Caballeronia sp. TF1N1: one gene and its partner. The protein of the gene in region 2 interacts with the protein of the main gene of each other region in a pairwise test. Links are inferred from orthologs where the notes say so. Each region holds a gene or a part of one and is shown on either strand. Other genes may lie near its edges.

What was found.
Region 1: the proteins of LDZ28_RS01835 (region 2) and rpsB interact in binary tests that used the Escherichia coli proteins (3 or more experiments, as listed by UniProt). The link is inferred for Caballeronia sp. TF1N1 from one-to-one orthologs.

Annotation. Positions count from the first base shown.
Region 1 is NZ_CP084626.1:1,276,540-1,279,622, reverse strand. The notes cover bases 236-3,001. They hold rpsB (30S ribosomal protein S2), read right to left. Parts: upstream 2,112-3,001; coding sequence 1,359-2,111; downstream 236-1,358. Other genes in these bases: map (type I methionyl aminopeptidase), read left to right, coding at 2,499-3,001; tsf (translation elongation factor Ts), read right to left, coding at 317-1,198. Also shown: pyrH (UMP kinase), read right to left, coding at 1-113; more of map, read left to right, coding at 3,002-3,083. UniProt on the Escherichia coli protein: Required for ribosomal protein bS1 (rpsA) to bind to the 30S subunit.
Region 2 is NZ_CP084626.1:386,851-390,080, reverse strand. What follows is about bases 309-3,221. They hold LDZ28_RS01835 (RNA-binding S4 domain-containing protein), read right to left. Parts: upstream 2,013-3,221; coding sequence 1,605-2,012; downstream 309-1,604. Other genes in these bases: hemH (ferrochelatase), read right to left, coding at 2,027-3,094; grpE (nucleotide exchange factor GrpE), read right to left, coding at 439-1,029. Outside these bases: heat-inducible transcriptional repressor HrcA, read right to left, coding at 3,223-3,230. UniProt on the Escherichia coli protein: Involved in the recycling of free 50S ribosomal subunits that still carry a nascent chain. Binds RNA more specifically than DNA. Binds with very high affinity to the free 50S ribosomal subunit. Does not bind it when it is part of the 70S ribosome.

The DNA of each region.
Region 1 (3,083 bases), 890 kb from region 2 along the record:
GCGACATCCGCCACCATCCTTTCGATTGTTGCGCGATTGATGCCGAAGGCATCGTCGCCCATGAGGGCTTCGCCGGAGAGTTTGAGGAGTACGCGTTTGTAGGCTGTGGGCATATGAGTTTCCGATCGCGCCGAGGAGGGTTGCAACAACGTAGAACTGTAGGGGTGAAACAATATTTACCGCAAGCGGCCGGATCGGGCGACGGGCGCGACGCATACGGGTTTTCCCGAATTCGCCGCGCCCGCGCGATGCTTGCCGCCTTACTGCCTTTCGATGCCCGGCGCCGCCATACCGCCGAGCGCCTTCACTTCAAAACTCAGCCTTGCTTGGCGGCAGCAACCTGCGCAGCCACTTCCGCCGCGAAGTCGTCCTGACGCTTCTCGATGCCCTCGCCGACCACGAACAGCGCGAACTTCTGCACCGACGCGTTAGCAGCCTTCAGCATCTGTTCGATCGTCTGCTTGTCGTTCTTCACGAACGGCTGGTTCAGGAGCGACACTTCCTTCAGGTACTTCTGGACGCTGCCTTCGACCATCTTGGCGACGATTTCAGCCGGCTTGCCCGATTCAGCGGCCTTTTGCTCGGCGATGCTGCGTTCCTTCGCGATCAGGTCGGCCGGCACTTCGTCCGACGACAGCGAGACCGGCTTCATGGCCGCGACGTGCATGGCGACGTCCTTGCCGACTTGCTCGTCCGCGCCCGTGAACTCGACCAGAACGCCGATACGCGCACCGTGCAGATACGAGGCCAGCTTGTTCGCGGATTCAAAGCGCACGAAACGGCGAATCGACAGGTTTTCACCAATCTTGCCGACGAGCGCGAGACGCACGGCGTCGACCGTCGAACTTTCGAGCGGCAGCGCGGAGAGCGCGGCCACGTCAGCCGGATTGTTCTTGGCCACGAGTTCGGCGATCGTCTTGGCGAAGGCCAGGAAGTCGTCGTTCTTGGCAACGAAGTCGGTTTCGCAGTTCAGTTCGACGAGCGCGCCCACGCCGCCGTCGATATACGACGTGACGATGCCTTCAGCCGTCACGCGCGATGCCGCCTTGCTCGCCTTGTTGCCGAGCTTCACGCGCAGCAGCTCTTCGGCGCGCGCCATGTCGCCGTCGGCTTCCGTCAGCGCCTTCTTGCATTCCATCATCGGCGCGTCGGTCTTCGCGCGCAGTTCTGCCACCATGCTTGCGGTAATTGCCGCCATCATTCGCTCCTTGAGTCTGTTTGATACGTCCCGCCGCTTGAATCCGCCACGGGAAAGGGTACTGGACGTGCGTGAACGCAATGCCGCGCTCCCGAGTGCCGCGGCTTAAAAAAAAGGGGCCTTTCGCAAAGCCCCCTTTTATGTCGGCCGCAGGGCTCGATTACGCCTCTGCGTTGACCTCGACGAACTCGTCGCCGTCGCCTTCACGGACAGCCTGGACCACGTCGTTCACCGCGTTCGCACGGCCTTCGAGGATCGCGTCGGCCACGCCTTCGGCGTACAGCGCGACGGCCTTGCTGGCGTCGTCGTTACCCGGAATGACGTAGTCGATGCCTTCCGGCGAGTGGTTCGTGTCGACCACGGCGATGACCGGAATACCAAGCTTCTTGGCTTCGGTCACGGCAATCTTGTGGTAGCCGACGTCGATCACGAAGATCGCGTCCGGAATGCCGCCCATGTCCTTCACGCCGCCGATCGACTTCTGCAACTTCTGCATTTCGCGTTCGAACAGAAGCGCTTCCTTCTTGCTCATGCGCTCGGTTTCACCCGATTCGACGGATGCCTCCATGTCCTTCAGGCGCTTGATCGAAACCTTCAAGGTCTTGAAGTTGGTCAGCATGCCGCCGAGCCAGCGGGCGTTGACGAAAGGCATACCCGAGCGGGCGGCTTCCTGAGCGATGGTGTCGCGAGATTGACGCTTCGTGCCCACGAACAGGATCGTGCCGCGGTTCGCTGCCAACTGGCGCACGTACTTCAGCGCGTCGTTGTAGAGCGGCAGCGTCTTTTCGAGGTTGATGATGTGAATCTTGTTGCGATGACCGAAGATGAACGGGGCCATCTTGGGGTTCCAGAAGCGCGTTTGGTGACCGAAGTGGACACCGGCTTCCAGCATTTGACGCATCGTGACTGCCATGAAATTCTCCGCGAGGGTTGGGTCTTAAGCCGGCTGCCGCATCCCGCGCCCGGTGCTTCTAGCTAACCGGACGCCGGACACCCTGGGTGCGCCGGCTTGCGAATCGAACGATTGTCTGTAAGAGAAGCGAGACGTCACGCCACCCTAACTTTCAACCTACTTTCCAAGCCCCTACTACACCTAGATAAAAGTGTGGATAGGACTTAGCCCGTAACTATAGCATGTGAGGATTGACTAGCTCAAGCCGCTTGCAGGTGCCCAAAAGCGCTTGGGGAAGCCCGATCCATGCCCCGCGTGCCTTTGATTCGGGCTGCGGCGCCCTCTCTAAGGTGCGATAATGCCGATTTCGCGGCTCACGGCCGCATACACGCATTTCTGAGCCTAGTCATGTCCATTACGCTGAAAAACGATCACGATATCGCGCAAATGCGCGTCGCCTGCCGGCTCGCCAGCGAAGTGCTCGATTTCATCACGCCGCATATCGTTGCTGGCGTGACCACCGAAGAACTCGACCGCCTTTGCCACGAACTCATGGTTAAGGAACAGGGCACGGTGCCCGCACCGCTCAACTATCAGCCGCCGGGTTATCCGCCTTACCCGAAAGCCACCTGCATTTCCGTCAACGACGTAATCTGCCACGGCATTCCCGGCGAAAAAGTGCTCAAGAACGGCGACGCGCTCAATATCGACGTCACCGTCATCAAGAACGGCTATTTCGGCGACACGAGCCGCATGTTCATCGTCGGCGAAGGGTCCATTCTGGCGAAGCGTCTGGTGCAAACCACCTTCGATTGCATGTGGCTCGGCATCGATCAGGTTCGTCCGGGCGCACACCTCGGCGACATCGGCGCGGCTATCCAGAAGCATGCCGAGGCGCAAGGTTACAGCGTGGTACGCGAATATTGCGGTCACGGCATCGGCCAGGTGTTCCATGAAGAGCCGCAGGTGCTGCATTACGGGCGCGCCGGCACG
Region 2 (3,230 bases):
GCGGTCTATATCTTTTTTCACTCGGAAGCCTTGCCGCGGATCTTTTCCCGTGCCGCCGCGACCGCCGCTTCGAATTGCGCGAGCCCATGCAGCCGGTGGCGCGCCCAAGACGCTTGCCGCGATGAAAGAAAAACCACGTCGGCACGCCATGCAGCAAAAATCGCCGTCCCAGTTCCCGATGCTCGTAGACATTGCTGTGAAACCACTTCAGTCCGAGCGCGCGGATTTCATCGGGCCTCGCGAGCATCGCTTTTTTGGCGATTTCGCAGTTGAAGCAGTCGACGCCCCAGAAGAACACGACGGCCAGATCATCGCCCGTCGAAGCCAGCCTGGCGTCGAAGCCGGGGGCGTCCAACTCCTGCATGGCGAAGACCGAAAACGCGGTGGCATCGACGGGAACGCGATTCTCCGAGGCGGCCATGGCGTTCTCGCGGCGCGTTACTTCGGTGCGGCGACGGTGACGAGAGCCGGACGCAGCACGCGATCCGAAATCACGTAGCCCTTTTGCAGGACGGACACGACGGTATTCGCTTCCTGCTCGGCCGGCACCATGGAAATAGCCTGGTGACGATGCGGGTCGAACTTCTCGCCTACCGGATTCAGCGCGGTGACGCGCCCCTTTTCCAGCGCGGCGGTCAGTTGACGCAGCGTGAGTTCGACGCCTTCCCGCACCTTGACGAGATCGGACGATTGATCGGCAAGCGCGGCTTCGAGACTGTCGAGTACCGGCAGCAGATGTTCGGCGAAGCTTTCGATGGCGAACTTGTGCGCCTTTTGCACATCGTCCTGACCGCGGCGACGCACGTTTTCCGTTTCCGCCTTGGCGCGCAGGAACTCTTCCTGGAGCGCGGCGATCTTCGCCTGCGCTTCGGCCAGCGCGGCTTCGTTCGCGTCCGGCGCGACTTGCGGCGCATCGGCGCCCGTCGGCGCTCCGGTTGCGCCGGCTTGGGTCGGGTCGGCGGCCTGGCGCGCGGTTTCGTCTGCGGGCGTGGGGTTCTGGCTCGCTGGATTCTCTTGCGTGTTTTCCATGTCGCTGAATGTATTGCTGTGAGTGAAATGGATGCGATCGGCCGGGAGTCCTCTTACCGCCGAGAACCAGGCCAGGCTTTTTCGCACTAGCGGCGGAATTTGGGGCATCCGAGGGATTTTCAAGGCTCCAGAAGCGGTTTTTCGGACGAAATTTAGCTTTTTTCGCGTGCGCATCAAACATCGGACAACGGCGGGCCACGCTTGTCGGCGGCGTGAAGCGTTAAGTGCAAATTCGCCACATTTAACTGCGAGAAACACTTCGTAATGGGCGTTTCGTCGCAGTACGCAAAAATCAGATTGAGGCGATTGCGTTGTTCGCCTACACTTCGAACATGCGTCGCAGGAACACGTTAACCCTAATCCTACGAATGCAGTAACCGCTCAGCCCTTGCCTGTTTCCTTCCGGTTTTCACGACCGGTTATCCCGCTCACCGGGGGTACCATGAAACTGACCTTTGCTATCGCGGTGGTCGCTCTGGTACTGGTTGCGGGAACGACCACCATATGTATGTCCGGCGCTGTCACCGCCCGTAACACCGAGTACGGCGGGGTTCATGCGACCATCGAAAACTACTTCAATCCGAACCTGCCAGTTTGTCGATAATGCGCCGGTCGCGCTTCGTCGGCCTGCCCTGAATTCCGGCAGCCGGCTCGCGAAACGTCTTGCGCCGCTCGGCTTCGGCTAACCGCTTCACTCGGCCCTCTTCCGTTTCCGCGTAAAGCGTCTGGGCCACGCTAGCCGGTCCGCGCACGTCGCACACGCCCTTTACTTCCACTTGCCAGACGATCCGCTCGATATCGATCTCGACGAGATCGCCGACGCGCACGTCCTTCGACGGCTTCACGTTCGCCCCGCCGATCTTCACGCGGCCTTTTTCCACCGCGTCGCTCGCGAGCGAACGCGTCTTGAAGAAGCGCGCCGCCCAAAGCCATTTGTCGATGCGCAGACGCGCGCCCGGTTCCGTCGAAATCGTGTAGTTCATGAATTACCGTTCGTTCAGGCGGCAACCGTCAATGGCTGCACGGCCTGCACCGGCCAGCCTTGCAGATTCTGCGCCGCGATTTCTCCCAGCGCCTTGATCCACGCCGGCGATGCATTCAGGCAAGGAATGCGGTGAAACTGCTTGCCGCCTGCGTGCAGAAATTCGTCGCGCACCTCGATGCCGATTTCCTCGATCGTCTCAAGACAATCCGCCGTGAAGCCCGGACAAAAAACGTCCACGCGCGCAACACCCGCCGCGCCGAGTTCCGCGAGCGTCGGCGCGGTGTATGGCTGCAGCCATTCCGCGCGGCCGAAGCGCGACTGGAACGTGACGCGGCATTCCACCGGCGTGAGCCCCAACGCGGAGGCGAGCAGCGAGCCCGTCAATTGGCACTGGTCGTGATACGGATCGCCGAGATCCATGGTTCGCTTGGGGACGCCGTGAAAACTCAGCACGAGCTTGTCGCCGGCGGCAAAATCCGGCACGCCGTGATGACGCCAGTAATCGCGCACCTGCTCTGCAAGCGCGGAGATATACGCCGGATGATCCGCGTAATGACGAATGGTGCGAATCTCGGGCTGATTGCGCACGCGCTTGAGCGCGGTAAAGGCGTCGTCGAAAGCGGTCGCGGTGGTCGAAGACGAGTACTGCGGATACATCGGCACCAGGAGAATGCGCTCGGCGCCTTCGAGCTTGAGCTGATTGAGCATGACGCCGATGCCCGGCGTGCCGTAGCGCATCGCGTAGTCGACGAGCACGTGGTAGTCGTTTGCAGCGAAGAGGCGCCGCAAGCCCTCGACCTGCTTCTCCGTATAGACACGCAAGGGCGAGCCTTCCGCCATCCACACCTGCGCATATTTCTTTGCCGACGCGCGCCCGCGAAACGGCAGGATGATCAACCGCAGAATGATCTGCCAGAGCAAGGAGGGAATCTCGACCACGCGCGGATCGGAGAGGAACTGCGCCAGATACTTGCGCACGGCACGCGGCGTGGGCGCGTCCGGCGTGCCGAGATTGATCAGCAGCACCGCGACACGATGCGAAGCGCTAGGCTGCGAAGGCAACTCGAGATCGAAACGCATAGGGCAAGGCGGCCGGAAGTGGTCGAAAGGTGAAACCCATTATAGCGGCGCGTTTCACGCCGCATCATTGGCCGAACGGCCTAGTGGCGGCGCGGCGCGCGGGCCGGCATGATGGGCTGAAGGAAAAGCTATTGAG